2 regions of the Undibacterium sp. TC4M20W genome follow, and region 2 is predicted to be linked to the other one. Evidence: riboswitches for the same ligand, from Rfam matches in the RefSeq annotation. Region 2 holds a riboswitch; the other holds the start of a gene.
What was found. Region 2 has a riboswitch for glycine ahead of gcvT (glycine cleavage system aminomethyltransferase GcvT). Riboswitches for the same ligand answer to the same signal wherever they lie in the genome.
Positions count from the first base shown of each region.

Region 1: another riboswitch for glycine. It lies ahead of ACO0LL_RS14245 (hypothetical protein); the one in region 2 lies ahead of gcvT (glycine cleavage system aminomethyltransferase GcvT).

Region 1 is NZ_JBMPPI010000010.1:53,057-68,583, reverse strand. It holds gene ACO0LL_RS14290 (hypothetical protein) at 259-474, opposite strand; gene ACO0LL_RS14285 (M949_RS01915 family surface polysaccharide biosynthesis protein) at 731-1,435, shown strand; gene ACO0LL_RS14280 (M949_RS01915 family surface polysaccharide biosynthesis protein) at 1,456-2,154, shown strand; gene ACO0LL_RS14275 (MFS transporter) at 2,194-3,543, opposite strand; gene ACO0LL_RS14270 (tetratricopeptide repeat protein) at 3,953-4,942, opposite strand; gene ACO0LL_RS14265 (STY0301 family protein) at 5,079-5,426, opposite strand; gene ACO0LL_RS14260 (peptidase U32 family protein) at 5,595-7,568, opposite strand; gene dacB (D-alanyl-D-alanine carboxypeptidase/D-alanyl-D-alanine endopeptidase) at 7,984-9,381, shown strand; gene ACO0LL_RS14250 (hypothetical protein) at 9,404-10,285, opposite strand; glycine riboswitch at 10,558-10,654, shown strand; gene ACO0LL_RS14245 (hypothetical protein) at 10,819-11,070, shown strand; gene ACO0LL_RS14240 (hypothetical protein) at 11,271-12,020, shown strand; gene ACO0LL_RS14235 (C39 family peptidase) at 12,065-12,652, shown strand; gene ACO0LL_RS14230 (hypothetical protein) at 12,890-13,276, shown strand; gene ACO0LL_RS14225 (YkgJ family cysteine cluster protein) at 13,303-13,578, shown strand; gene ACO0LL_RS14220 (ornithine carbamoyltransferase) at 13,590-14,396, shown strand; gene ACO0LL_RS14215 (methyl-accepting chemotaxis protein) at 14,695-15,527, shown strand, end outside.
Region 2 is NZ_JBMPPI010000005.1:244,086-259,612, reverse strand. It holds gene ACO0LL_RS09270 (pectate lyase family protein) at 1-591, opposite strand, end outside; glycine riboswitch at 1,040-1,128, shown strand; glycine riboswitch at 1,140-1,278, shown strand; gene gcvT (glycine cleavage system aminomethyltransferase GcvT) at 1,359-2,489, shown strand; gene gcvH (glycine cleavage system protein GcvH) at 2,583-2,960, shown strand; gene gcvP (aminomethyl-transferring glycine dehydrogenase) at 3,080-5,968, shown strand; gene ACO0LL_RS09250 (Imm32 family immunity protein) at 6,036-6,281, opposite strand; gene ACO0LL_RS09245 (EAL domain-containing protein) at 6,344-8,467, opposite strand; gene ACO0LL_RS09240 (cache domain-containing protein) at 8,774-9,226, opposite strand; gene ACO0LL_RS09235 (hypothetical protein) at 9,361-9,537, opposite strand; gene ACO0LL_RS09230 (energy transducer TonB) at 9,536-9,871, shown strand; gene ACO0LL_RS09225 (hypothetical protein) at 10,056-11,648, shown strand; gene ACO0LL_RS09220 (methyl-accepting chemotaxis protein) at 11,660-13,273, opposite strand; gene ACO0LL_RS09215 (cyanophycinase) at 13,584-14,834, opposite strand; gene ACO0LL_RS09210 (TonB-dependent receptor) at 14,964-15,527, opposite strand, start outside.

The sequences.
Region 1 (15,527 bases), on a different contig from region 2:
ATCAGCATCATTGCTTGTCTAGAGGGGACTCGATGGCTGGCATGCAGCTTGGTCTGGCTTGAGAATGAACTGAATGCAGTTCCTCAAATTGAACCGGATTTTGGTGTTGTTACCCAAACTGTACACTGCATACAGAATAGTAAATAATGAACAAGATAAGGCGGCAAAGGTGAATTTGAAGTTCAAATAGCGTGCGACGCTGATGTTTGTGTTTACGTCCATATCGCACGCGCTTGATCGCTTCCATGAAAAACTGGTTCAGGCCAACTGATTTTTTCTGTCTGCCGCTACGGCCTGGTTGCGGGCGATTTCGAGTTCCATGGCTTTCATCTTTTCCTGATGTTCCATAGTACGCTGTTGCAAGTCAGTTTCGTGCTGGCTGGTCTTGATCCAGGCATGGCAGACCGAGTAAGCGATGGCAACAGCAAATGCACCGAGGGGAACGATTTGGGAATAAGACAGTATATCGGACATGATGTTTTTCCTTGCTTGGTTGATGGAGACTCCAGTATAGGGAAGTAAAGTCAGGTGCATAAGTAGCGGCTGTAAGCAGTATTGCATGACATTTGTCATGCCCACACCCTGCTCTGGTGAACAGCAATGCCGGGAAGCAAAGCACCCGCAAAAACTGTCGCTGCAACAAAGTAATACAGGTGTTACAGAGTTTTCTTGCTAAGCTAATCGCCCTGATCAAAGAATCAATAAGGCGCGAATAGCGTCAACTGCTGCCATGAAATATCTGCTCCCTCTGTTTTTCCTGTTACCTGTGCTCGCTTTTGGCCAGGGCAAGGACAGCAAAATCACCTGCACTGATGAGCGCCTGCTACAGGCTGAGACATTGAAAAAATCCGGCATCGTCCTGCCGGTGTTCAAGCATTACTGCTATAGCGACCAGTCTGGCAACTACGTGCTTTATCTGGCTGAAAAGCAGGATATAAAGCAGAATATAAAGCAAGGTGAAGAAAAACTGTCCCGCGCCGTAGAAGCGCACCTGCTGAAGATAGAAGCCGACAAGTCCCTGAGCAGTATTGCAAGCATACGCGACAAGGCGAATGCTGATGAAGCGGGCATGGAATTCTGGAGCAAGCTGACAGAAATCGGCGACATAGACAAAGATGGCAACATCGAATCCATCATCGTCTATCGCTTTTATAACAAGGGCGATGACGGACTGGCAGATCGTAGCGCCTACTCTGGCCGCATCAAGATCGTGATGCTATACAAGGGCAGCAAGGTCGTCATACGCGCAGTCACTGGCGACCTTGATGGCGAACGTGAAACTACGTCGACAGATAATTTCTTTGCCTTGCCTGCTACATTGCAAAAACACCTGGTGCAAAAGATGGCGGCGATGTACAGGGATGATCAGTACGGCTTTGATAACAGCTATCAATTCAAGCCTGTGAGCAAATCCATAAAAGCAAAAATAAAATAATGGCCATCCATAAAATTTTTATGAAACCAGGTTTATTCCTGCTCTTGCTGGCATGTTCCAGCCCTTTCGCCTGGGCACAGAGCAAAGGTGCCAATACCATTTGCAAAAACGACGCCATGCTCATGCACCCGGCCACCCTCAAAAAACTGAACATACAATTACCGGTGAGCCAGCACTATTGCTACAGCGATCAAACTGGTAATTATGTGCTGTACCTGGCGGAAGAACAGGATGTCGAATACCAAAGTGAAAACCTGTCAAACAACATTGCCGCATATCAGTTCAGGATAGAAGATGACCAGTCTCTTACAAATCCCATCATCATCCGCGACAAGGCCGCCAGGAATGATACCGGGGTCGCATTCAGGCAAAAGCTGATCGAATTTGCCGACATAGATGGCGATGGCCGCATAGAGCCCATCCTGGTTTATCGCTTCTATCTTGATGACGATGCCAAGATAAATTACGACCCCTACTTTGGTCACCTGAAAATCATCATGCTGTACAAGGGAGAAAAAGTCGTGATAAGGGCAAGCACCGGGCCATATCATGGTGATGCATTCACCACGGCGAGCGAGAATTTCTTTTCCTTGCCAAAGTCCGTACAGGAATATCTGGCAAGGAAAATGAAGAAGATGTCCGAGGACAAGCTCTTCGCCTTTGAACACAAGCACAACTATATGCCGCTCAAAAAGCGCGAGCCTTACAAGGAATTTTGAGGGCAGCTTCTGGCGAATTCGCTACCCTCTTTTTTATCCTTAGGCTGGCTTGAATTCCATGCGCTTGATATCACCGACAATAAACACATAGCAAAAAATGGCAATGGCAGCATTGGCAGCGACAAAAACCAGGGCACCGGCAAATGAACCCGTCGCTTGCAGGATATAACCAATCACGATGGGCTTAGTAATACCGGCAACGTTACCAAAAGTATTGAACAATGCACCACTGAGGCCACCCGCTTCTTTTGGCGCGGTATCAGAAACTACCGCCCAACCGAGAGCGCCTATTCCTTTACCAAAGAATGCCAGCGACATGGTCGCAATGACGATTGCATCTGTGCTGATGTAATTGCAGAAGATCATGCTCATCGCCAATAGCAGGCCGATGACGATAGGTGTTTTTCTGGCCTTCGACAAAGACACACCGGCCTTGATCATGCGGTCAGAAATGATACCGCCAAGTACCCCGCCAATAAAACCTGCGATGGCGGGTATGGCTGCGACAAAACCTGCTTTGAGAATAGTCATGTGCCGCTCTGTTACCAGATAGACAGGGAACCAGGTCAGGAAAAAATACGTCAGCGTATTGATGCAATACTGGCCGATATACACCCCCAGCAGCATGCGGTTGGACAGCAATTGTTTGATGATAGAAGCAGTATCAAGCTGCTCTGTTTTTTTAGTCTGGTGCGCAGTCTCAAGATCAATCAAGGCCCCGCCATCTTTTAAGTACTGGAGTTCTGCGGCATTGATGCGCGGGTGCGTTTGCGGGTCGTGCAGTTTGAACTTCCAGACCACAGACATCATGATGCCCAGCGAACCCATGACATAAAACACACTGGGCCATCCCCATTGATGAACGATCCAGCCCATGAAGGGCGCAAAAATCACTGTCGCAAAATATTGGGCAGAATTAAATATCGCTGCCGCCAGCCCGCGCTCACTGACAGGGAACCAGGCAGAAGCAATACGGCTGTTACCAGGAAACGATGGCGCCTCTGCCGCACCAACCAGCAGGCGCAGCGCAAACAGCACGGCAATCGCCGCCGCGCCAGACAAAAAGCCCACCAGACCCATGAGCATCGTAAACAATGACCACAGGAAGATACTGCAAAAATAAGTCCCCTTGGAACCATATCTGTCGAGCAGCCACCCACCAGGGATTTGCGCCAGCACATAAGACCAGGCAAACGCTGAAAAAATAAAGCCCATCTGCACAGATGACAGACCCAGGCTCTTGCTTAATTCCGGCCCGGCGATGGAGATGGATGCGCGGTCAGCATAGTTGATGGTCGTTACGATAAATAAAATCAACAAGATACCCCAGCGGGTTCCTGTGCGTGTCTGGCTGTTCTGCCTGCCTGCTGCTAATGCTTGCGCGTCCATCCTGTCCCCATTTGTATAGTTTTTCGATATCGCTTGCTGCCATAGAAATGGAACAATGCCAATGCCGGATTAAATATATCTAAAACTATACATTGTTATAGGACGTCCTACAACTATGGATTGTAACGAATATTGTTCTCAGAAAAATTCAACACTTACAGCTGGAATTACTTGCACGATTCATAGTAAAAAATCGCCGCCTTGAACTTGAGGGGATAATTATTTTCCTTATTTACAAAAATCTATGTTGTACGATAACACACAATCTACATCGACTAACTCAAAGCCAGCCAGCCGTTTTATGATAAAAGGACGAATGGCAAGTAAGCTGACATGGTCATCTTTTTTGACTATGTGGCAGTACGGTCTTTTCCTGTTTCAGTATTGATTTTTTATATTTACCAGACAACTATTTATCCAACGGAATCACGGCTGCAGCCTTTGGCAACTGGTCGCCTTCATGCCAGTTATTTGCCAGACTATCTGCTTGCGCTATCATTTTTGTTGACATACTAATGGCAAGATCGTCACGTCCCGCAGCATAGGCCTTGCGTTCTTTGTCTTGCTCGGCCAGTCTGTATGCAATCAAAATATTGACGTATGCGGTAACAAAATTTCTCTCAACCCCAGTGCCATTTGCATACATGGTCGATAAATTTGCGAAAGCGACAGCATCGCCTCGCAGGGCTGCTTTTTCAAGCCAGCTTAAAGCTTGGGAGAAATCCTGTTTCACAGTTCTCCCAGACATGTACAAATATCCCAGATCAGACTGCGCCGCGGGCCATTCTTTACTAGCGGCATCCGTTAATAATACGATGGCTTTTTCTTCTGATTTTTCTATTCCCTTGCCGGAAAAATGTAAACTGCTCAAGTGATATTCACCACAAGCATCATTTTGCGCTGCTGACTTCTGGTACCACGCCACAGCCTCAGCCATATCGGCTTTTATTAACTCACCAGCTTCATAGCCAATACCGACATAACACTGTGCGATGCCCAGTCCCTGCTGCGCAGCTTTCAGATACCATGAGAATGCCTCTCCTGGAAGTGCGGGACCGCCTACGCCTATCCTGAGAGCCTCTGCAAGATTGTATTGAGATTTTGCGTGACCTTGCTTTGCTGCTTTAGTAAACCATTCACGCGCTTTGCTCATATCTTTCGCAACCCCTTTGCCGCTCAAATACAATGTCCCCATATTATATTGGGCAATCATTTCGCCTTTATTTGCCGCACTCAGCCACTCTGCATATGCTCCCGCATAATTCCCGCGGGCATACGCACTAGCACCTTTGTTAATATCGGCGTAACTTGGCGCGCTTACAAAGTTAAGTGAAATTAACAAAATGCAGCATGCGTTGAAAATCTTTTTTGTCATTGGATAGATATGCAGTTTTTGCATATAAAGAATATATTTCTCAGTTCAATTAAAAACCTAAAAAAGTATTTCCACTTTTTTGGGCCTTCAATTTACGTACACTAAATCATCACACAGCCTGTTGCCTGATCTTGCGAAAAATCACCAGTGATGACAGCATTTACTTACATTGAATACTAAACTGATTTTTTTTATTGATTTGATAGTTGCATTTGCTGACCCTTTGTTTGAGATCAACCCGCTCAACATGTCCGTCAGCGTATTTGCATACCACCGTAACAGAACGTTTTTGATCATAGACAGAATCCAATAACCAATAACCTGAATTCTTGCCGCTCTCTTCTGGTACCAGACTGGCAAGCTCTTCTGGTGTACCGTCGAAGACGGTAACCGAGACCGGAAATGACGCGTCCCGACGTGGGCAAATCTCTGCAGAAAATGCTGGCTGTAGCATGCTGAGTGTCAGACATGCGCAAACGAGGCTTTTCAACTTGAAATTAATACGCACAGTATCTCCATCTTAAGTAACAAAAAAGTGGCAAAAAGCTTGCTCCAGCTTATCACATCGATGCGACGTGCCACTCGCCAGAATTTTCACAAACCCTGACTTACAATACAAGAAAGGCCCAAAAAGCATTTTCACTTTTTGGGCCTGCAATTTCCATTCATTAAACCATCACACAGTCTGCGGTCTGTTCTTATGAAACGTCACCGTATTGTATTGCACCGATGATGGCGGTGGTGCCTGCAGGATGTGCTTTTTCATTGCGCCTATGATGTGCATCTCACACGGCTTGCAATCAAATTTGAGGGTGTATTTTTCTTCACCTGTAACCAGGGTCATGGGTTCGGCCTTAACCTGGCCTTGTACACCTTGCACGCCCTTGGCCTGTTTGGGGCAGAGGTTGAAGGAGAAGCGCAGGCAGTGCTTGGTGATCATCAGCGAAACTTCGCCCGGCTCTTCATGCGACTCGTAGGCGGCGGCGATCAGTTGTACTGCATGCTTTTCATAAAAGCTGCGGGCCTTGTGGTTGTACACGTTGGCGAGGTAGCTCAGTGTTGTTTCTGGATAGGCGACTGGTGGCTCGACTGCGGGCGTGCGTTCTGGGCGTTGCCAAGCAGCGCTGCGTGCAATTTCATGCGCAGCCACCGCATCGCGACGCAGGGCGTTGATGACGGAGGATGGCACGAACCAGGGCTGTAGCAAATCGAGATTGACTTGCGCAGCCTCAAACATGGTGTTGCCAAGCTTGGCGAGGTTATCGCGCAGACCTGCTTCTGCCTTGTCGCGGTTTTGTGCTGGTTCCAGCGCCAGTTGTGTACTGACTTCAGAAGTCACGCCATCTTCATCGGTGATCTTCAGGCTCAAACCTTCTGCCTGTTCTGTCAGAGTCATATAGACAGGGATGCGGCGCTCGGCGGATTTTTTGGTCAGCGCATGTTCCCAGCGATGGTCACGGTTGCGGTTGATCAGGGTGCCGACTTTGAGACTGACCAGCTCGGCCATTTTTTCATTCGGGAAGACACGCCAGATTTCACCGTTTTCTGAGGCACCTACACGTTCTACCGTGTTGGCCTGGATGCCTGCGACTTCACGCTTGACCATGTAGTTGAGGCCGTCACCATTGGACATGGGTTCATTGGCTTCTATCTCAAAGAAGTTCGCAGCCAAGCGTGTGACATAACCCAAATGCAAACCTACATATTTGGGGGAATCGAACGCACCTATGTCTTCAAGACGGCCATTGGCAAAATAATCGGTATGGCCACGGTGGAAGTTTTTATCGACATTGGGTGTGAAGGCAACCTGGCTATGGCCACTGGAAGCACGCGTGAATTCTGGCCTGCGTTCCAGAATTTCATCCAGCAGCAAACGGTAATGGGCGGTGATGTTCTTGACATAGCCCATGTCCTTGTAGCGTCCTTCTATCTTCAATGACTGTACGCCTGCATCGAGCAGTGCTTCAAGATTGCGGCTCTGGTCATTGTCTTTCATCGACAGCAAATGCTTTTCATAGGCGACTACCCTGCCCTCACCATCGCTGAGGGTATAAGGCAGGCGGCAGGCTTGTGAACAATCGCCACGGTTGGCACTGCGGCCATTGTCGGCATGTGAGATATAGCACTGGCCAGAGAAAGCCACGCACAATGCGCCATGGACAAAGTATTCAAGCGGCGTGGCAACCTGTGCCTTGATCGCCTGTATCTGTTTGATCGTCAGTTCACGCGCAAGCACCAATTGCGAGAAACCTACATCGCCCAGGAACTTGGCTTTTTCCACACCACGGATATCGCACTGTGTGCTGGCATGCAGCTGGATAGGCGGGATATCAAGTTCGAGTATGCCCATGTCTTGCACGATGAGGGCATCGACACCTGCATCGTACAGTTGGCGTATTTGCTTGCGTGCAGGTTCCAGTTCTGAATCATGCAGGATGGTATTCATGGTCACGAAGATGCGCGCATGATAGCGATGGGCAAATTCGACCAGGCTGGCGATCTCGCTGATCTCATTACTGGCATTGTGACGCGCACCAAACGAAGGGCCACCGATATACACAGCATCAGCACCATGCAAGATCGCTTCGCGGCCTATCTCTACAGTTTTGGCGGGCGATAAAAGTTCGGTCTGGTTGACAAGCAAGCTCATGGTGATGGCCAGTGACAGGGAAAGGGCGAAATTATAAAGGAAATCAAGGGCTTATGTCGTATTTGCTGCTGTAACCCAGTATTAATTGAATGTTGATTAAGCAATATTACGCTGGCAAAGCTGCTTTCTTGGGTTTCAATCAACATTAATGCCTGGTTTTTGTCTTTAGCAGTGTAGATCAAGGTCGGCAAATAACCAGAAGATATGTGGCGCAAACAAATTTTCATTGCGTAAAAAGAACGCTTTACTGTTTCCCTTTCTTGCCTGCTCTACAATATGGCCTAATGTCATCACTACCGTATTTATGCGCCTATCTCCTGCCGGTCTGTTCTTAGTTTTGCCCCTGCTACCTGCTTTTGCTTTCGCACAGGCCATACTGCCTCCCTCGGTAGAGGCTGCAATCAACAGGACCAATGTGCCAATCCAGGCATTCAGCGCAATTGTCATGCCTGCCAGTGGCGGCCAACCAGTGTTGATGCAAGCGGCAGACCGGCCCATGAACCCGGCATCGGCGATGAAGCTGGTGACGACTATCGTAGGGCTGGAAGAACTGGGACCGACCTTTCGCTGGAAGACACAGATACTCGCTGATAATAAGAGCAACAAGAAAGATATCTACACTGGCAACTTGTACATACGCGGTGGTGGTGAACCCAGCCTGACGATAGAAAAACTGGGCAGCATGTTGCGTAGCCTGCGCAATCAGGGCTTGCGCCGCCTGCGTGGAGATATTATTCTTGACCGCAGTTATTTCCAGCCTGAGCGGCCAGACATAGGTGCAGCGCAATTCGATGAGTTCCCCGATGCTTATTACAATGTCATACCTGATGCACTGCTGGTCAACAGCAACCTCAGCAGCATCTCCCTGGAATCAACGACTGACAAGATAGAGGCACGCCTGAACACCCCGCTGGACAAGGTCAAACTTGTCAATCACCTGCACTTCAATGAACTGTCCTGCTCTGCCTGGGAGACTGAATGGCAGCCACCTGTGATAGACACTGTCAATAATATGGCGGATGATCCAGAGGTAGATAATCCAAACGCGCCAGCCAGTAAAAAGCCGCTACGTCAGACCACCAAAGCGGGCCTGGAGATCACACTCAGTGGCGGCTTCCCCAAGCGCTGCAAGATCACGAACAATATCAACATACTTGACCGTAACCAGTATCTCGCGCATCTGATACGCGCGCTGTGGCAGGAAATGGGTGGTACCTGGCAGGGTGAAGTGCGCGATGGCAAAACACCCGCCTCAGCCACCGTGCTGGCAGAGCGCCAGTCAGAGCCCCTGGCAGACATCCTGCGCATCATCAACAAGCAGTCTGACAATGTCATGGCGCGTATGCTGTACCTGACTCTGGGCGCAGAATCCGCCAACAAGCAGGGCATGACCAACCTGCAGGCAGCAGACGCACGTATCAGGCAATGGTTGTTCAGGCAGGGTATCAATGATGCCGGGCTGGTGCTGGAAAATGGTTCCGGCCTTTCACGAATTGAACGTATCAGCCCACAACAAATGGCTGGTTTATTGCAGGCGGCTGCTCGCAGCAACTGGTATGCCGAATTTGCCAGCAGCCTGCCGGTTGCCTCCATGGATGGCACCATGCGCCGTCGCCTCAAAGGTGGGCCAGCAGAATTGCGCGCGCGCATCAAGACCGGTACCTTGAAAGATGTGGTGGCGATTGCAGGTTATGTCAGGGATATCAATGACCAGCAATGGATAGTAGCGGCGATGATCAATCATGATGAAGCCGTCAAGGCGAAGGCTGCGTTGGATGAATTGATTACATGGGTGGCAGCAGGTCGCCCTTAAATTTCACTGAGATTCACTGCGCTTATTTGGCTTTGACCGGCTTGTCATTTGCCACGACATACTTCTGCGTATCGGCATCAAACACCAGCTTCTTCTTGCCCTTTTGTGCGGTGATGACGAAGTCATAGGTGTTGGTGCGCTCGCCCGCACTGTCGGTCATCCGGCTGATCTGGCGGTACCCGTAAGTTTTACCTGCAAATTCGACGATGAGCGGGCCGGGTGTGGCAATGCCGGGGGCTAGTTCCCACTTCGCAAGATAGTCATAGCAATGTGATGGGTCTTGTTCATTTTCATGCAGGTGCAGGCGTGGGTGCTTGCCCTTGCCGGGGCGCATCATGCTTTCACATTCAGGGCCACTCTCTACATGCTTGACCAGATCGACATCCTGGTCTTTATCAAACAATGGGGTGATCTTGTCTGCTTCTATGCGCAACAAACGCAGCCACACATGCACTTCGTTTTTCTCTACATGACTATGTTCTATTGCCATGGCAAAGTCACCGGGGAATAATTCCACCACACTGGTCTTGCTGATGCGACCGTTGGCAGCCAGCCATTCAACCACGTCCTGACGGTTGGTCAGTGACCAGGCTTCGCCACGGCGTTTGAACCAGTAGGCGGAAATCAGGTTGGGCAAACCCGATGCCAGAGGCTCACCCTTGACCAGCAGGACAGCCGTATCTGCATCAAGCTTTTGCACGTGCAGGGCATGCATGCGCAATGCCAGTTGGGTCGTCGTGGGAATAGACGCCGGCAATTCGGCCTTTAACTGCGGTGTCCTGATGATGTCTTTGTCGTCATTGATGTCCCAGCCCTTGAAGACCAGGCGCATGAGATCACGCTGCTCCAGCGTTTGCACTGACTCATTACGGGCGCACGCTCCCAGCATGCACAGACTGGCCATGAGTGAGTAAGGGACAATAATTTGAATCAGATACCGGGACAATTGCACTGTGGAAATTTTTCTTGAAGGAGCAATACAGATTTTAACTGATCACTGCCGCCAGCGTAGTGCTGTCATGAACAGAGATTTTTTTGCGTGCTAAACACCGCCTTTTTTGAATTGCGCAACATCAGAAAATAAATACTTGAATTTCATAAAAACAATTTGCAAAAGAGTAAGGTGTGCACTATGCTCATTTCTACAACTTGTACAACAGGTTGAGCACAACACTCAAAACAATATCGGGAGAGACTGTCAAAGAAAGATAGTGACAGCGCCGAAGGAGCAACCACCCCGGAAACTCTCAGGCAAAAGGACCGTTATTGTTGTCAAACTCTGAAGAGCGGCTGGATTGCGTCACCCAGCACACCGAAGGAGCAAGCATTGCAGCCTTACCAATGGCCGCAGGCGAAATCTCTCAGGTCCAGGACAGAGGGGGTATCCGTTGCGTAACTGCGCACGGAAATCCCTTTGACGTCTGGAGTCTGCTTACCATGAAATTCATCCATTTGAACGGTGACACTGTCACCGCGATGGCGGCCGCCTGCGCGCTGTCCATCTATAAAACCGGGTTTTACACTGATTGCAAAACCGAGTTCAAAAACATGAGCGACACTCAGCAAGCCGCCAGCCTTGACGGCCCTTGCTACAAAGATGATCTCAGTATCATCACAATCACCTCAATCACCACAGGCCTTTTGCACTCTCACGATATACGACCGCAGTGTAGTCATATTCATTGTTGACGCTGACCAGCGCAATTTCTTTTTCATAAAAATTCTGGTTATAGAGTTCTGAGCTGCTCTATAAGCGGATCCCCTATTCCCGTTTGCGCGGGAATGTTGTCCGGCATGTCAACCATGCCATGTTTCAAGCTGCCCAGTCCGCTTGAATGGGCGAGCTATTGTCTTAACCAAGTCACAAACCAACCAAGGAGTAAATCATCATGCATTTTCACCCTGTTTCAAGATTCAAAAAGTCCACTCTGGCTGCTTTGATTGTCAGCATCAGTTGCGCTGTCGCCAGCCCTGCATTATTGGCACAAAATCTGGCCAGCGATATTGGCGGGACAACTGATCAGGCACGTCTGGTCAGCGCTGCCGCACAACGCGATTTTGCCGAGTTTGTGCAATTCAATGTACAGCGTCGCGGCGGCACCCTGCCGTCTGAATTCCCGCTTGAAGTCAATGATGTGCAAGACCTCAAGGATGCGAAGATAGGCTATGGCTTTCCAGTCTATAGCCTGCCGCCGCAAGACGTCATGACAGGCCGTGGTGATTTGCGCAGCATGGCAAAAGCGACTGGCGAATGGCGCTTTGTGATCACCCTCAACGACACGCCAATAGGCCTGGCAACCCTGCGGCAAAACAACGGGCGCTGGGGTGTGACTTCATATGGTGGCGCAGTACTGGCCAAGGATGTCGATGCGGCGATTGCAGTGCATGGCAACAGCACACGTTCCAACCTGCGCTTCATCCGAGTATATCAGGCCATGTCAGATTTTCTGGAAGTAGTCTCGCCTACCGATGCCCGTGCCCGCTTTGCACCCTTGCAAGCCGCCCGCCAGAATTTGCTGCTGCAACAGCGCAGCGAAAAACTCGGCACACAATCTGCCAACAATGGTTTGCTGGAGCAAAGCGACATCCTTGAGCCTTTGCGCATCAGCGTCAAGCGCAATATTGACAGCTTTCGCTAAGCCAGAATCCAACTGAATATACCTACAATAAATACGGAGATATCATGAAAAAAAATATGTTAAAGCTCATATTCGTCTTGGGAGCAATGCTGGGCATACCCAGCGCTTACGCGCAATACCGTGCATTGAATGTACCGCTGGTCACGCAAGAACACAGCCAGTGGTGCTGGGCAGGCAGCAGCAAGGCCTTGCTGAGTTTTTATAATCAAAATCCCAGCCAGTGCCAGATCGTGAACTGGGCTTATGGCCTGAATTACGCCTGCGGCAATACCAACTTTAACTGGAACAGCAACGCCAACCAGCCCAACTCCATGTATGGCAGTGGCGGCAGCGTGCAAAACATCCTGGCGCATTGGGGTGTGCCAAATACTGCCTATAACTATGCATCGTCATGGAACACGGTAGTCAACGACATCAATGCCAACCGCCCTTTCGTGATCCGCTATGGCTGGACCAATGGCGGCGGCCATATCATGGTTGGTACCGGCTATGAGGTGTATAACGGCACCAACTATATCTACATCATGAACCCATGGCCAGGCGAAGGCAAAACCTACCGGACTTATGGCTCTGCCGTGTCCGACTATGATCATCAATGGACGCATACGCAGCGCGTGAATATCAGTGGGTGATGTTTAAATACTGGTTTAAAACACTGATTTGAAATACTGATGCAGTAAATTGACTGGGGGTGCAGGGAACACCACCTCCAGTCCAGAACTCAACACGGTTCAAGGCAAACCACAGGAACATATTTTGACTGTGATTCAGATAACAACATATACTGGAACATAATCAGCGCCTCAATTACCGACTATTGACATCGCCTGTCAATTCCAAATCAGGCAATTTTTAAACACCAAATCGATATGAGTATCAAAGCTTTGGTCGAATCTTCGACCACACAAGAAGATAAGCCAACAGCAGACGAAATACTTTTACATTGCAGTAAAGCAAGAATCAGTCATGAATTGTTTTTTAATCAGTTTTCTCTCGAGGTAGCCCGGGGATTTCATGAGCAGCGCTATGCTTATGAAGACTGCGATGCCGTGATGAATCATCTGTTCAACATCATGACAACTGCGCCTTTTTTCGATACTGAAATCAATACCCCAGAGCCTGCATTTTCTATTTTTCTTGCTTTCGATTCAGGTGAATACCATCATCCGCATGACCTTCCTCATGAAAGTCCAATAGAAAAACACACCAGACCGCGTGTGGCAGAAATACTGAAATTACATACTTATCGCGAGTAACTGCCCGCATACTTTACAATGCGCGCATGAGTACTTCTTTTTCCTGCCGCCCCCATTGCGCCGCCTGCTGTATCGCGCCATCCATCACCAGCCCTATACCTGGCATGCCGGACGGCAAACCCGCGGGCGTGCCCTGCATACAACTGGATGAAAATTGGGGATGCAAAATTTTTGGTCTGGCCAGCCGCCCTGCAGTTTGCTCAGGCTTGCGGGCTTCGGTGGAAATGTGTGGGGACAGACGTGAACAAGCCATGTTTTTTCTGACACAGCTTGAACTTGCAACTGCTCCGTCCATTTCATAAAACAAAGAAGTATGAGCATCATTCACATATCTGACTTAACTGCTAAAGAGATTGCCAGCATCTGGGAGCTGGCAGAACGCCAGGACATGCATATCCAGGGGCGGGTTGCATGGTCGTTTGAGGGCAATGGCATACGCACCCGCACCAGCTTCATACAGGCTTTCCAGGAACTGGGCCTGCGCTTTGTTGAATTGCCCAATGTGCTGAAGACAGCAGAGAGAACCACAGACCTGGCCGCCTATCTCGATGACTTTTACGACATCTATGTCATACGCGAACGCAATCATGAGCGCCTGGCGGACTTTGCAAACAATAGCTGCCGCCCTGTCGTCAATGCGCTGTCCAGCCAGGGTCACCCATGCGAGGTATTGACAGATGCTTATTATGTAAATCAGGCAATTGCACCGATACAGCAGGCGAGAATATGCCTGTGGGGCCCGCCTACCAATGTCATGCGGTCCTGGCATGAGTTGGCGGTGGTCATGGGCTTTCAGGTCACGCAGTTGTGTGAGGCTGCCTTTCATGAAGCAAAACCAAACGTCAGCTATGCCTCATCGATTGAATCCAGCTTTGATATCGTCATCACCGATGGCTGGCCTGAGAGCTATGCAAATGCAGACTGGTCATTAACTACCGGGCATCTTGAACAGATGGGCATGCCGCATTTGTTGCCAACGCCACCATTTTCCATAGGCAGGGAAATTGCCTTTGACCCCGTCAGTTATGCAGGCTTTACTGGCTACCGGCAAAAGAACCTGCTCCTGCCAGTACAAAAGGCCATACTGGTTTATTTGCTAAGTCATAAAAAGCCACAGTAAGCAAAATCCGGGATGCTTATTTGTAAATTTTGATCTAGACTGCACTTAACAAATGCGCTGCCATCTACATACTTGCCAATGCCCGGACATAAGATTTGGCTATGGCAGATGCAACAATTGTTATAGAAATTTGCATTAAAATTGTACAAGCTTTATACAATTAGCTTATTACTTCCAAGTATAATTGCCATATGGAAAGTCAATTTCCTGTCTTCCTGATGCAGGCCAGGCATCGCAATATGCGTTCGCATAGAGGTCTGCATTTTCCATTTGTCTTATGACAACAAATTGAAAATCTATGATCTCTCTTTTTAAACACCTCTCGGTGGGCAAGCGCTTAGGTATCGGTTTTACCCTCATACTCGCCCTGTTCTTTGTAACGACCCTGGTTGCCATCATCAAGCTAAATACCGTGGCCGCCGCGGCAGACGATTTATTGAAAGACCCGCTGGCAACCGAGCGTCTGGTCAGTGACTGGTACCGCAATATCCACACGGGCGTACGCCGCACGACAGCCATTGCGAGAAGCAGCGACCCCTCACTGGCGACCTTCTTTGCAGCAGAACAGGAAGAATCTACCCGTGTCTCTGGCTTGCTGCAAAAAGGTATTGCCGAGCATATGAAAAGCGCTGACGAAGTCGCCCTCTTTAAAGAAATCGGCGAGCAACGCCAGGCCTACCTGAGCACCCGCAATACCGTGGTTACCCTTAAAAAAGATGGCAAGGTCGATGAGGCCAATGAGGCGCTGGAAAAAGGCTTCATTCCTGCGGCGGCACTATATGTCAAAAAAATAGAAGAAATGCTGAGTCTGCAACGCAAGCAGATAGACGAAATGTCGGCTGAAATCCAGCAAACCTATCAAACCAGCCGCATACTGCTGATCGTGCTTTCTGTGGTTGCCGCGATGCTGTCAGTCGCCTGCGCCTGGCTGATGACGATTTCGATTACCAGGCCGCTGTCCAGGGCCACGGCAGTTGCTGAGAAAATGGCTCAGGGTGATTTGAGTGAAACCCTGGAGATCAAACTGAATGATGAGATCGGCAAGATGATGCATGCCATCAATGGCATCAACACTGGCCTCAGCAGTGTTATCGGTAATGTGCGCCATGGCACCGAGACCATCAATGTGGC
Region 2 (15,527 bases):
TTCTATCGTGACATTGCCTTTATTCTTGATTTCGACTATCGCGCCTTTGGCTTTTTTCCATTGAGTGCAGGCGTCAGGAATAGTACGGAAATCAAAAGTACCGTTATAGCGTATCACCAGGCCACCAGTGCCATTGTACGCATCCAGCGTTGCCTGCATTTGTGCCGCAGTAGTGACTGTTACTGCTGTAACTGTGCCACCACCAGTGACCAGCCCGGCAAAGCCGCCGCTGTGTCCGGCTGGCGCGGTTCCTGAGCCCGTGCCTGAACCTGAGCCATCATTTGAGCCACTGCCGCCGCCAGTATCTGGCGTGCCAGCTGGGCCAACGGCACATTTTTCTTTGGTGTCGGCAGTTGCTGCCACGCCAAAGGTGGCAGCTGTACAACTGACATTGCCCGACAGGGATTTGATGACCCATTTATCTTTCAATCCAAATGATACCTGCAGTGCTTTGTCGCCTACTTTGCAGGTGCCGCCTTCATCGGCGCATTTAGAAAAGCCCGAGGGCCAGTCTGCTGCAAAAACATTCCCTGCACTGCCAGATGCCGCAATGATGGCAAAGGCGATCAATTTCAATTTCTTGTTATTCATTTTCCCTCCGGGTTTTTGTTTCGCTGGTTAAAAAAAATCGCTTACCAAAACATCTGCGCAACTGATCTCTTTTGAACCAAGAAATCTGGGTTGGCTTTCAATTTGGTGAAGCGAATATTTGCACTATAGAAATAAAATGCGAGGCTAGAGTAACAAGGGATGCTGATCATTCTCGTGATTGTTTCCTCTCCAAACAATAGTTACAAATTAATACAGAGATGAACGTCAAAACGGATAGTGGTCTGGTTGAATGCGGTTTTGTTTGTCAGACTTTCATAGTAAGTTTCGTGTAAGTTTTACGTAATTTTTATAAGTGGTTTTATGGCTCGCAAACTTGCTATATTTGTCGCCACTTGTCGTTTTAATCATTTTTTAACTATTCCATAGGCTTTTATGTAAATATTTCCACGCTCAACTATCCAAGCCCTTGCAAGCCTTATATAATCGCGCTACTTGATCGGGAGAGCGTGACGAAAGTTACCGCCGAAGGGGCTAATACCCAAAAAACTCTCAGGCACAAAGGACCGATCAACGGGGTAGTTAAAAGTTGCCCCAACTCTGGAGAGCGGTAGCGGCAGATACGTTTATTTTCATGAATATTCGCCGGACTACCCACCGAAGGTGCGCGCGGGCAGCAAACATACATGGCTCCCGTAATCTCTCAGGTACCAGGACAGAGGGGTATGCGATTTCAGCGCATGCGGCGTTTATTCGTCGGCGTGCGTTTGTTCGTCCCTTCAATCTGGCAATCTGGTAATGAGGCACTCATGACGCAAGCAGCGACATCACTCAAGGCAACTCCCCTCAATGCAGCCCATCGTGCGGCTGGTGCAAAAATGGTTGATTTTGGCGGCTGGGACATGCCCGTCAACTATGGTTCCCAAATCGAAGAACATCATGCAGTGCGCACTGATTGCGGCATGTTTGATGTATCCCATATGTGTGTCGTTGATCTGCAGGGCGAGAATGTACGCAGTTTCCTGCGTGGCCTGGTGGCGAATAATGTTGATAAATTGCAGGTCGCGGGCAAGGCCCTGTATTCCTGCATGCTGAAACCTGAGGGCACGGTCATCGACGACCTCATCATTTATTTCTTCAGCGAACACTGGTTCCGCCTGGTCGTCAATGCCGGCACGGCAGAAAAAGACATTGCCTGGATGAATGCCCGCAATGCAGAAACCAACAGCGGCCTGACCATTACCCAGCGCCGTGATGGTGCTAACGCTTTTGCCCTGGTGGCAGTGCAGGGACCTAACGCCCGTGCCAAGGCATGGGAAGTCTTGCCAGAAGCCAAGGCAGCCAGTGCAGAAATCAAACCTTTTAACGCAGTCATCGTCGCTGATACTTCCTTTGGTGAAGTCATGGTGGCACGCACTGGTTATACCGGCGAAGATGGTTTTGAAATTGCAGTGTCTGCCGATCGCGTCACTGATTTCTGGAATGCCCTGGTCGCTGCCGGTGTCAAACCTGCTGGCCTCGGTGCGCGTGATACTCTGCGTCTGGAAGCTGGCATGAATCTGTATGGCCAGGACATGGACGAAACAGTCAACCCGCTCGATGCTGGTCTGGCCTGGACCATAGACCTGGTCAGTGAACGTGATTTCGTCGGCAAGCAAGCGCTGCAAACACAAGGACAGAACACCCAGTTCCTGGGCCTGATCCTTCGTGAAAAAGGCGGCATCCTGCGCGCCCATCAAAAAGTCGTCTGCGCGCAAGGTGAGGGCGAAATCACCAGTGGTACTTTCAGCCCCACCATGGAACAGGCAATTGCGCTGGCACGTTTGCCTATGGGCGCGTCGATAGGCGATACTGTGCATGTTGTTATCCGTGACAAGCAATTGGCAGCATCTGTTGTCAAACTGCCTTTTGTCCGTAATGGCAAAATCCTGGCCGTATAATTTGATCTGCAGTCGGTACGGCGTAACAGTACTGACTACTATTGATTAGCCACTCATTATTATTTAAAACAATTTATTTAACTGGAGCCCATCATGAACGTACCAGCAGACCTGAAATACACGACATCCCACGAATGGGTACGCACAGAAGCAGACGGCACGATCACTGTCGGCATTACTGAATTCGCTCAGGATGCATTGGGCGATATCGTTTTCGTTGATCTGCCTAAAGTTGGCACAGCACTCGAAGCTGGCAAGGATTGCGCAGTGGTTGAATCCGTCAAGGCAGCTGGCGACATCTATGCACCAGTGACTGGCGAAGTTGTGGCCATCAATGAAGAACTGGCCGATGCGCCAGAATCCATCAATGCTGATGCATTTGCTGCATGGCTGTTCAAACTGAAACCAGCCAATATTGCTGATGTTGATGCCTTGATGAATGCTGAAGCTTACGCCAAGAACATCGCTTGATTATGTAGTTGAAAGAGGTGGCCCTGTGGCTGCCTCTTTTAATATGGATTTGCCTGTTGCGGTTTACTCCGCATAGCTACACCTGATATTCCACGTTACTCTTCTGTACCCCATATACCATGACCCGTCCTTCACTGACCCAACTGGAAGCGCATGACGCTTTCATCGCTCGCCATATCGGCCCTTCTGAAGCAGAACAAGCCGCCATGCTGAAAACCCTGGGCTATGCTGACCGCACAGCCCTGATAGATGCCATCGTCCCGGCCAATATCCGCCGTCACGATGTGCTGCCACTGGCGCAATTCACAGAAGCCAAGTCCGAACAGGAAGCACTGGCTACATTGAAGGCACTGGCGTCAAAAAACCGTGTACTGAAGTCCTTGATCGGTCAGGGTTATTACAATACGCATACGCCTGGCGTGATCCTGCGCAATATTTTTGAAAACCCTGCCTGGTATACCGCTTACACACCATATCAGCCAGAGATTTCCCAGGGCCGTCTGGAAGCCATCCTGAACTTCCAGCAAGTCATCACTGACCTGACTGGCATGGACATCGCCAATGCCTCCATGCTGGATGAAGGCACGGCTGCGGCTGAAGCCATGACGTTGATACAGCGCGTAGGCAAATCCAAATCCAATGTGTTTTATGTCGCTGCCGATGTTTTGCCACAAACCCGCGAAATCATAGAAACCCGCGCCAAGCCGCTGGGCATAGAAGTACGCACATGCGCTGGCAATGAAGCGCTGGACAATGATTGCTTTGGCGTCCTGTTGCAATACCCTGGTGTTGATGGTTCCATCGTGGATTACCGCGAATACGCGGCAGCCTTGCATGCCAAGGGCGCTATGGTCATCGCTGCTGCTGATCTGCTGGCACTGACACTGATCGCTTCACCAGGCGAGTGGGGCGCCGACGTTGTCGTTGGTAACAGCCAGCGCTTTGGCGTACCACTGGGCTTTGGTGGCCCGCACGCGGGTTACATGGGTACGCGCGATGCATTCAAACGCAGCATGCCTGGCCGTCTGGTTGGCGTGACGGTTGATGCACAAGGCAACAAGGCTTATCGCCTGGCCCTGCAAACACGCGAGCAACATATCCGCCGCGAAAAAGCCACATCGAATATCTGTACCGCACAAGTATTGCTGGCAGTGATTGCCTCCATGTATGCTGTTTATCACGGCCCTGCAGGCTTGCGCCAGATCGCCTTGCGCGTACACCGTCTGACGGGTGTTCTGGCTGGCGGCCTGAAACAACAAGGCCTGGCTATCGCCAACACGACTTACTTTGACACGTTGACAGTCAATGTCGCCAATGCGGCTGCCTATCACCAGGCCGCCGAGGCTGCTGGCTACAACCTGCGCCAGATCAGCGCAACGCAAGTTGGCGTGTCTCTGGATGAAACAGTCACACGTGCTGATGTTGAAGCGCTGTGGGCGATTTTTGCCAAGGCCAGCGGCGTAGCTACAGCACCAGATTTTGCAGCGATAGAAGCTGGCGTCAATGATGCTTACCCGGCAGCGCTGACACGTGGCACGACTTACCTGACACACCCAACTTTCAATCGCTATCACGCAGAACATGAAATGCTGCGTTACCTGCGCAGCCTGGCTGACAAGGACCTGGCGCTGGACCGCACCATGATACCCCTGGGTTCATGCACAATGAAACTCAATGCCACCAGCGAAATGATACCCGTGACATGGCCAGAATTCTCCAGCATCCATCCGTTCGCGCCAAATGACCAGACCATCGGTTACCGCGAAATGATCGACCAGCTGGAAGCCATGCTGTGCGCTGCAACTGGCTATGACGCTGTATCCCTGCAACCAAATGCCGGTTCACAAGGTGAATACGCAGGCTTGCTGGTGATCCAGGCTTACCATGCTTCGCGTGGTGAAGCACACCGCAATATCTGCCTGATTCCATCTTCTGCTCACGGCACCAATCCAGCATCTGCCAGCATGGTAGGTATGGACGTGGTCGTGGTGGCCTGCGATGACAAGGGCAACGTTGACCTCGCTGACCTGCAAGCCAAGGCAGAAAAACACAGTGCCAACCTGGCAGCAGCGATGGTGACTTATCCATCCACGCATGGTGTGTTTGAAGAGGGTATACAGCAATTGTGCGAAATCGTGCATAGCCATGGTGGCCAAGTCTATGTCGACGGTGCCAACATGAATGCGCTGGTTGGTGTAGCAGCACCAGGCAAGTTCGGTGGCGATGTCAGCCATCTGAACCTGCACAAGACTTTCTGTATCCCTCACGGTGGTGGCGGCCCAGGTGTAGGCCCGGTTGCAGTTGGTGCACATCTGGCGAAGTTCCTGCCTAACCAGAAATCCACTGGTTATGTCCGTGGTGAAGATGGCATTTCTGCTGTTAGTGCAGCACCATTTGGCTCTGCCAGTATCTTGCCTATCTCGTGGATGTACATCGCGATGATGGGTGCAGAAGGCTTGAAGGCAGCGACAGAAACCGCGATCCTGGCAGCGAACTACATCGCCAAACGCCTGGCCCCGCATTACCCTGTACTGTACAGTGGTCATGATGGTCTGGTTGCGCATGAGTGCATCCTGGATCTGCGTCCATTGACAGATGCGACTGGCATTTCCAATGAAGACGTGGCCAAACGCCTCATCGACTTTGGTTTCCACGCACCGACCATGAGCTTCCCTGTGCCTGGTACTTTGATGATAGAACCGACAGAAAGCGAATCTCAGGCTGAACTCGATCGCTTCATTGATGCCATGATCAGCATCCGTGAAGAAATCGCCAAGGTAGCCAGTGGTGAATTTGATGCCAAGGACAATCCGCTGAAACATGCACCACACACGGCAGAAGTATTGATCGCCAATGACTGGCCACATGCTTACAGCCGTGAAGTGGCAGCTTACCCTGTAGCTTCGCTGCGCAAAAATAAATACTTTGCACCGGTTGGCCGTGCAGACAATGTCTATGGTGACCGTAATCTGTTCTGCTCTTGCATACCAGTTAGTGATTACGAATAAATATTGACGGCTTTGCTCAAAAATGAAAACGGACATGCTTGCATGTCCGTTTTTTCCTTATTGCAGTTCAGTTCTGAGAGCTTGGTTTGTACAATACGAATTGTGGTGAACCTTCAAAACTCTTGTCTGCATCTGACAAATGTCTGTGCTCCCAATTTGAATTGTCACGTTCCATATCATCAGCGGCAGAATTTATAAACCTTGCTATTTTGCGTAGTTCTTGCACCGAGGCTACCAACGTGATTTCTGCGAGCTCATCAGGAACTATGTCTTCTGATGCCAGTTCTGTATTTTTATATCCATAAATTTTCAATGCGTGCTCCTGACAATTGCTGATATTTATATAATCAACGATATATCAGAATTATGCACTCTTCAATTCGGCATCAACACGGGAATAGGGGCATGTGCAGTAATCCCAAGACGCAGCATTTTCGCAAATTGCTCAGCCGCCAGTGGCCGGCTAAAAATATAGCCTTGTCCTTCTTCACAATGCTGTGCTTTCAAGAAGGATAATTGCCCCTGTTTTTCTATACCCTCTGCAATGACTTTCTGTTTCAGGCTGTTGCCCATGGCAATGACGGCGCTGACGATAATGCCATCACCATCGGTTTTGCTGGCACCGATTTCACTGACAAATGACTGGTCAATTTTCAAGACATCAATAGGAAATTGATTCAGGTAACTCAGGCTGGAATAGCCAGTACCAAAATCATCGACAGCCAGTTGTATGCCCATGTCTTTCAATTGCTGGAGTATGGCGATGCTGGTCTCTGCATCTCGCATCAATACACTCTCGGTGATTTCCAGTTGCAGGCAATTGGGAGAAAGCCCGGTTTCCTGCAAGATGGCGCGTACAGTTCCAACAAAATCCTGGCGACGAAATTCGACGGCAGAAATATTGACGGCAATTTCAGCAATCGTTAATCCTGCATCCTGCCATTTCTTGGTCTGTATGCAGGCCTCACGCAAGACCCAGCGGCCTAGCGGGATGATGACGCCGCAGTCTTCTGCAATGCCGATAAAACGTATCGGTGGCACCATGCCCCATTGTGGATGTGACCAGCGCAACAAGGCTTCGGCGCCGGTAATTGCACCGCTTTTGAGGTTGATCTTGGGTTGGTAATGCAGAGAAAATTCATTACGTATCATTGCCAGCCGCAAGTTGGCTTCTATGACTTGTCGCTCAACGGCACGCACATTCATTTCTGGCTTGAAGAACTGGAAGTTGTTACGGCCTTTTTCCTTGGCCTGGTACATCGCCGTATCAGCATTTTTTATCAAGGTATCTGCATCTGCACCGTCGGCTGGATAGGAGCTGATACCTATGCTGGTGGTGACATACAGTTCATGGCCATTGATGCTATGTGGCGTTGCCAGCGACTTCAATAACTTCTCGGCAGTGAAGGCTGCATTTTCGGCAGACTTGTCATCTGTCACGAGTATGACGAATTCATCGCCACCCTGACGGCTGACCGTATCAGAACTACGCACGCAGGCACACAAGCGTTCGGTTACCGATTTCAACAACAGATCGCCAAGGGCGTGACCGAGGGAGTCGTTGATATGCTTGAAGTTATCCAGGTCCAGGAACAGCACCGCAAGATGAGTCTCTCGTCTTTTGGCAAGGCCTATGGCCTGCGCAATACGGTCATTCAGCAGCGCACGGTTGGGCAGGTTGGTCAGGAAGTCGTGTTGTGCCAGATGCGCCATTTTTACTGCCATGGCCTGGGTGGCTGTGATGTCACGAAACACCATGACTGCGCCGGACAGTTTGCCGTAGGCATCATGAATGGGTGCTGTAGAATCTTCTATGGCTACCTCACTGCCATCACGTCTCAGTAGTATGGTGCCTGGCGTCAGTGTGGTGGCGGTATCTTGCTGCAATACCTGCATGACAGGATTGGCTTTGACCTGCCTGTTTTCACTTTGTATCAACGGCATGACGGCACTGATGGGCTGTCCCTGAGCTTCTTCCCGTTTCCATAAAGTGATGTGTTCTGCGGCGACATTGAGGTAATCAATGTTGCCATCCATGTCTGTACCTACGACGGCATCGCCAATAGAGTTAAGCGTGATTTCTGCCCGCGCTTTTTCCAGGTAGGCTGCATCTTCCACAGCTTTGCGCTGAATAATATTGCGCAGTGATTGCGGCACCAGGTAACTGGAAAAATGACCGCGTGTTAAGAAACCCTGTGCACCTAGTTCCACCGCAGCTATCGCCAGCGTATGATCTGTGTCGCAGATAGTCAGTATCGGGATTTTGGGCACAATGGCAAATAAATGCTGGAAGCTGGCTATGCCTTTGCTGTCGGGTAAGGTGCAGTCGAGCAAGATGATGTCGATAGGCTTGCTCTTATCTTGTAAATGTTCCACGGCAGCGAACATGCTGTCTGCGAACACGGTTTCGTAATAACCGTCACGGGCTTTGAGAAGCGCCTCCTGCAGTGCCAGGGCATCGGCAATGACAGGGGTAACAACGAGAATTCGCTTGACCATGAATAGCTTCCTTATCAACATTCGCGAGTGGGGCAAGCAGCGGCAATTGCCAGCCAGGCCGTACACCATCCGCCATCAACTCTTGCAAGGGCAAAAACTTTCTTTTTGCCATCTAAGCTGAGGCTAACCTGCGGGAGAGCGCTGCGTCTGTGCGATACCGTACAAAATGCGAGGGGAAGGGGCGATGCGCACGTATGCCGGGGGAGTTGTGGGGCAGGGACAAGAAAATACAGTTTGAAGCCACCCTGTTGCTTGCCGGCGTGAACAATAGAGTGTAAGGGTGTAAGGGTGCAAAGATGCCCTGAGTTATTTTCCTTTATAGATGCCAGCTTCAAGTATCACGTCATTATTGCGGAAAATATAGGTAGTCTTGTTTTCTATCTGCTTGCTGACAGGATTATTGTAGCGGTAATCTACCCAGCCTTTACCCTTGCTCTTGGCCAGCGCAATAATCTCTTTGCGATAGTATTTGCCATCAGCATCTGGCAAATCCAGCATGTTCTTGCCTATCAATTTGGGATTGATAGGGTGAGCAATGACGATGCCATCAAGACCGCGTACATACAGGTAAATCGAGCCATTGATAAAGTCGGGATTTTTATTATTGATTTCCTGTACCAGTGCATCCTTGCCATTTTTTTGCATATAGGCCAGGCCCTTTTCCACCATGGCGATGGCATCGACGGGATTGTCGTCGGCCATGACAAATTGCCATGGGGCTGCCAGTAGCAATGCCAGCATTAATTTGAGGATTTTCATGCCTTCTCTCCCTAAAACATTCTGTTTTTATCATCAACTTCTTTGGCAGCAAGATGTCTGATTTAAGACTAGTGGAGATAGGGCATAAAAGCAAAGCCGCTATGCATGGAAGCAACAATTCTTAACGAGTATTGTCATAGCGCAAAGGGAATGATTCCAGATAATAAGCAGGCACAATCTTTAACATTCCAGCTATGAATTTCCTCATGAAAATATTGCGCTGCGGAAAAAATGTGCAGTAAAATACGCACCTGTTTCCATGTGGCAATATCAAACTTTTCCCTGAATTCTGTTTCTAATTTTACTCCCATGAAAAAATTACTTCTCGCTACCGCTATCCTCGTTTCTTCTTTTTCCGCATTTGCCAGTGAAGTTGCTCCTGCTCTCGACAAGCAAACTTGCGAAAAACCTGTTTATCCAAAATCAGCCCTGATGAATGAAGAAACCGGCACCGTTGTATTGTCCGTGTTGATTGGCCCTGACGGCGCGGTAGTTGATTCCAAAGTGGAAAAATCCAGTGGTTCCAAGGCTTTGGACAAGGCAACACAGAAAATTTACACTTCCTGCAAATTCAAACCAGGTGCTAAAGATGGCAAGCCACAACAAGCCTGGACCAAGCTGGAATATGTCTGGAGCCTTTCCTGATCAGGCATGCTGTTTGCTGATCAGTTGGTAAAAACAAGAGAGATGCCCTGGCATCTCTTTTTTTATGTGCAAAGCAATATGAATTTTTCTGATTTTTCATACTTGTTTGCTAAAGAAATAATGAACATTGTCGATAATCAATTGAAGATTAAGCAAGGATTTATTTCAAGGACGTAAGCAAGCCATGTCAACTATCTCTACCAGTTTGAATACGGTGGTAAGCCCTGGCGTTGGTCAGGCACAGATTCAGACGCAGAATGTGAACCCTCAGCTTGCGCCTGCCTCATCCGCCCCTGCATCAACGTCGGTGGTGCCGCCTGCAAGTTCTTATCAAGTCAATCTACGCTCCTCTGCTAGTGGCACGGTAGGGCAGACTTATAATCAGGCCGGTGTTGTATCTGCATCTGCATCCGCAACCGTGGCTCCTACGGCATGGTGGGAAAACAAGGGCGATGATCATTTCAGTTATCTGCTTGAACAAAATGCCGTGTCGGCGACGACCACAGCAGGGCGTTTCAATGGTCTTGCTAGCGGGCTTATAGAACGCCTGCATGTGACAGGTGCTAACGTGAAGCAGGCATATATCACAACCTCGGTGGATGCCGATGCAGGCAGCAAGGCTGTGGCTGAAGCAGGGCAGGTCAGTTTGAGTGACCTGCGTGACCGTCCTGACCAAAGCCTGGGGCTGAGTGTCAAACTCGCTTCCGGGCAGAAGGTCAGCCTGTCTATCAAGAGCAATGCCGGTGGCCTCAGTGTAGAGGCCAGCAGTGATACAGAGTTGAGCGAGACTGACAGCAAGGCGCTTGAGAAGCTTGCGGCCGGTCTGGAGGCCGCGGCGCAAAGTTATTTTGGCGAGCAGAAGATCAACCTCAATGCCTTGTCTGGCTTTGATACTTCCGTCGTCAGTTCGCTGGAATTGAATATCAAGTCAGGTGACAGGCAAGTCGATTTCCGGATAGATCAGTCACATCATCAGCTCAAACTGACGTCACCCAGTGGCGTGATTGATATTGATGTCAAGCACGACAATGCGGGCCTCAGGGGAAATGCGACTCAAAGGGAGCAGGCTATCCAGCAATTCCTGGGGCAAATCGATAGTGCTGCCAAGCGTGGTCATGCAGATGAAGGCTTGATAGCGCAGTACAAGGAAGCTTTTTCTGCCGTACAAAAAATCAATACCACAGATGATGCTGACAATCTTTCAGCGCTGACACCTGCCAAAGCTCCATCGTTCTGGGATGCCGGCGCCGGTTCCCTGCTCACTGGACTGGCAGATTTTGACGCAAAGATTACAGGTGAGACAACGACGCCAAATCCTTTGCGTTTGCAGGAAAACGATTATTTCAATTTCCAGACCAGCCAGAAGACGACACAGGAAGGTCAGTTATCGAGTGGAAAAATCAGCCAGAAGCTGGAATCCAGCCTCAGTGCAGCTTTCCACCTTGAGTTAAAGTCTGGCAAAAAACCGGAGTTAGGCGAGAGCAAGAACTCGCAGAATTATCGCTACTTCAAAGTAGATGATCATGAGAGCAGCAAGCTCGAATTAGGATTTGAAAAAAATCAATTGAATAGTGCGCGGCTGGAAAAAAGCCATGACCGCAATCTGAGCATCTCCAGTTATGAATTCGGTAAGCTCATTGATAGCACAACTGTGCCGGATAAACAGACAACCGTGATTGATTTCTCAGCCAATGCGACCCGCGACAATACGGCAACTGAGCAGGCTTTGCAGCGCCAGCGCATCATTACCGGATTGAGCGGGACAATCTTTCTCTAAGTGATAGTTCCCTAGCGCAAGCGGCGTGGCTGATTCACCTGGCTAGTTGGCGCTGGACGCACGCTGGCACGGCTGATTTGAGGCTGAGGCGCAGCACCAGCTTGTTGCTGCACCTTGAAAATATTGACCACCTGCGCCAGCGCAGCAGCCTGTTCATTCATGGCCTGGGCAGCAGCAGATGCCTGTTCTACCAGTGCGGCATTTTGCTGCGTCATATTATCCATATCCACAATCGCATGATTGACCTGTTCTATGCCTGAGCTTTGCTCCTGGCTGGCTGATGCAATCTCGGCGACGATGTCGGTCACGCGCTTGACGCTGGCCACCACCTCATCCATGGTGGAGCCGGCGATGGCAACCAGCTTGCCGCCTTCTTCTACTTTTTCTGCCGAGCTGTCTATCAGGGTCTTGATTTCTTTGGCGGCAGAGGCCGAGCGTTGCGCCAGGTTACGTACTTCGCTGGCAACTACGGCAAAACCACGACCCTGTTCACCGGCACGCGCAGCTTCGACGGCAGCATTCAAGGCGAGGATATTGGTCTGGAAGGCAATGCCGTCAATCACGCTGATGATATCGACGATTTTTTTCGATGACTCATTGATAGAACCCATGGTAGCCACCACTTTGCCTACGACGCTGCCGCCCTGGGTTGCTACTTCAGATGCCGAGATCGCCAATTGATTTGCCTGTCTGGCATTGTCGGCATTTTGCTTGACGGTGGAAGTCAGTTCTTCCATGGTGGATGAAGTTTCTTCCAGTGCACCTGCCTGTTGCTCGGTACGGTTAGACAAATCCAGGTTGCCTGAGGCAATTTCACCAGATGCCGTGGCGATGGATTCTGAGCCTGTACGCACTTCACTGACGACAGAGGCCAGCTTGTCGCGCATGCTCTTGATCGCAAACAGCAGGCTGGACTGGTCATTATCCTTGACTTGTATATCCGCAGTCAGGTCACCTTCGGCTATATGGCCCACTACCTCGGCCGCATAAGCGGGTTCGCCGCCCAGTTGACCGAGAATCGTGCGTGTCATGTGCCAGGCAAGGGCACCGACCATGGCCATCATGAGAGAGCCCAGGCCGAGCAGGATGCCAGCCTGCTGCCAGAAGGCTTCGTTAATATCGTCCAGATAAGTACCGGTACCCACCAGCCATTCCCACGGGGCAAAGCGCATGACGGCATAGATTTTCTCTACCTGTCCTTGCACGCCAGGCCGGGTGCCCAGGGCCTGCACTACACCTATTTTATTTTTTTCAAGGGCAGCACGATAGCGGTCTCCGGATTCCTTCATATCCTTTTGCGGCACGCCAATGCGGTCTGCCTTGGGGTGCACGAGCAACAAATCATCGTTATAGCCGCGCACGAAGAAATACATTTCATCTTTATGAAAACTGGAAATCGCCAGCTTGGCCTGCTTTTGCGCATCTTCCCGTGAAAGTTTGCCTGATTGTTCCAGTGCATAGGCCTTTGCTATGGCGGCATCGGCCATTTCCACCATATTGGAAATCTGCTCAGTGCGCTCCTTGGTCATGGTCTGGCGCAGGGAATATAGCGAAATGGCAGAAATAACGGAGATGCCAAACAGGGTGATGGCGCACAGCAAGATGATGCGGGTGCTGAGTTTCATGGTGTGGTCTCACTGGTTTGCTGCAGTATGCCGCGATGCCGGACGGAAGCAAGAGAGAAAAACGGATATCACCTCGGGCTCCCGCCTGCATCTGAGGCAGGCCTGCATAGTTTATTAATTGGCGATCACGCAATGTGGCCCGCAAGGTGCAGGGTAAGCGTTATCTGGATTGTAAGTGAAGCCAAGATGCCTGAGAGGAAGAATTTGCAAACAAACGACAAATCAGAGCATGGATCTTGTGCTATGGGAGGGAAACAGGGTGGCGTCAAAGCCACCCACCCTGCTTGCTGGAGCCTGCTGTCAGGCTTGTTTATTTGTAAAGTGGCAGGTTCATGCTGACTGGTCTTATGTCCAGACGCAAATTGTGCACGGTATAACTTTCCGCACCAGAGGCATTGGAATAATAGCCCTGACTGTCCGCCACTTTGCTGAAGTTGAATTCAAAACCCAGCTCAGGCTGTGTATCCATGCCAAAAGCCAGGCCAATCGCGCGTTCCTGCTTGCTGTCAATCAAATGAAACATGAGGTCGGTGACTACGGTATTGGCCAGGATATCAGGATAAAAACGCTGGTCGGTATTGTAGGCCTGTGCGGGATTGAGCTTGTTTTGCAGCTTGTCAACTGAAGGCGTCAGTGTCCTGGTGTGTAAATTAAAGCGGTCACCCCTGTCCAGATAACTGATGCGGGCATTGCTGATATTGAAATTCTTTTGTGCACCATCGGTCGATGCCTGGCTAAGGTCAAACAGGATCGCGCCTTTATAGCCTATGACCTCAACTTCACCCTGATTGCTGACCACCATGGCAGTATTTTCATCAACACCCAGGCCCAGCTTGTAATTCTTTTTGAGCATGACAGGCAGCATGCGGGCAAAGCGGCCACGGATGATCAGGTGCTGATCTATGAATACATCAGGGCCGATGAAGCCCAGGCCAGCGGCAATCTCTTTGCCATCAGTGACGCCCAGCTTGAGAGTAGGCAGCACAGGCTTGGCATCATAAAACATCGTGGTACTCATGATGGCGGCACCAGCGCTACTGCCAGCGATGACGCCACCGCGTTGATATAGCGCCCAGATCGCATCCAGCATCGCTGTCCTGCTGCCATCTGGCTTGACCAGCGCCTGCAGGATGCGACCCTGGTCGCCGCCGGTGAAAAATACGCCACTGGCATTGTTGAGCTTGCCTAGCCAAGCCGAGTCGTTGACGATGTCTTGCGGCTTGAATTGCGCGTGCTTGACCGACAGTGGAACCAAAAAAGCCTGGGCGCCATGCTGGTTCAGGGATTCAACCGCAAAGCCCCCAGATTTTTCCGGGCTGCCAGCCGCCGCCGGGATGACTGCAATCCTGGCTCCCTTGCCACCAGCCTGTTGCACGATACGCTGCCAGACTACAGAATTATCAACCCGCAAGGCACCCCCTATGATGACGAGTGAGCCTTTTGATTGTTGCTGGGTGTTGTCTTCTGCGTGAGCATTCATGGGCAATTGCCAGATTAAAAGAGTTAGCCAGCTTAGCAAACTACGCAATAGCCAACTGGAGTTTTTCAGAGAAATTGTCATTATTTTCATCCTGATTTTTTGATATTGTAAGTGATTCAATTCAACACTATCTGTGTGAATTTAAAAAAAGGGGACAAGCAAAAATCTTGTCCCCGAACGCGCTGCTTTGGAAGTGATTATTGATGCTACTTATTTAAACGAATAATTACCCGAGATATAAACGAAGCGGCCACGTGGGTCGGTATAGCTGGGGTCATAACCAGCGATGAAGCTATATACCTGGTTGGAACGTGGCGGATTGGTATCCAGCAGGTTTTTGATGCCTGCACGCAGGCTGAATGCCTTGCTGAATTTATAGCTGCCACTCAAATCCCACAAGACATAGGCGGGCACGTCACGGGTACTGCCATCAGCCAGGGCATTCTGGTCGTGATAGCCCTGGTAGTAAGTCTGTTGCAGTGTCGCGCCCCATGGGCCACGGTCAAAGTCGAATGTCAGGGTATGTCTCCAGCGTTGTACTACCTGGGTGTCGGTATAGATGCCGACGCCATTCACTTCGGGGCTGGCAGCTGTGTTACGGGTCTTGTAGTCGATGACATAGGTGCCGTTCAGGCTGACATTGAATTTGCCCAGGCTGTTTTCTGGTAATTTCCAGTTGACGTTGATATCCACACCTGAGGTTTTCAGCGAACCTATATTTTTCACACGACCATCGACGGACAATATAGGGCCGGGGATGCCTGGCAGGCTGGG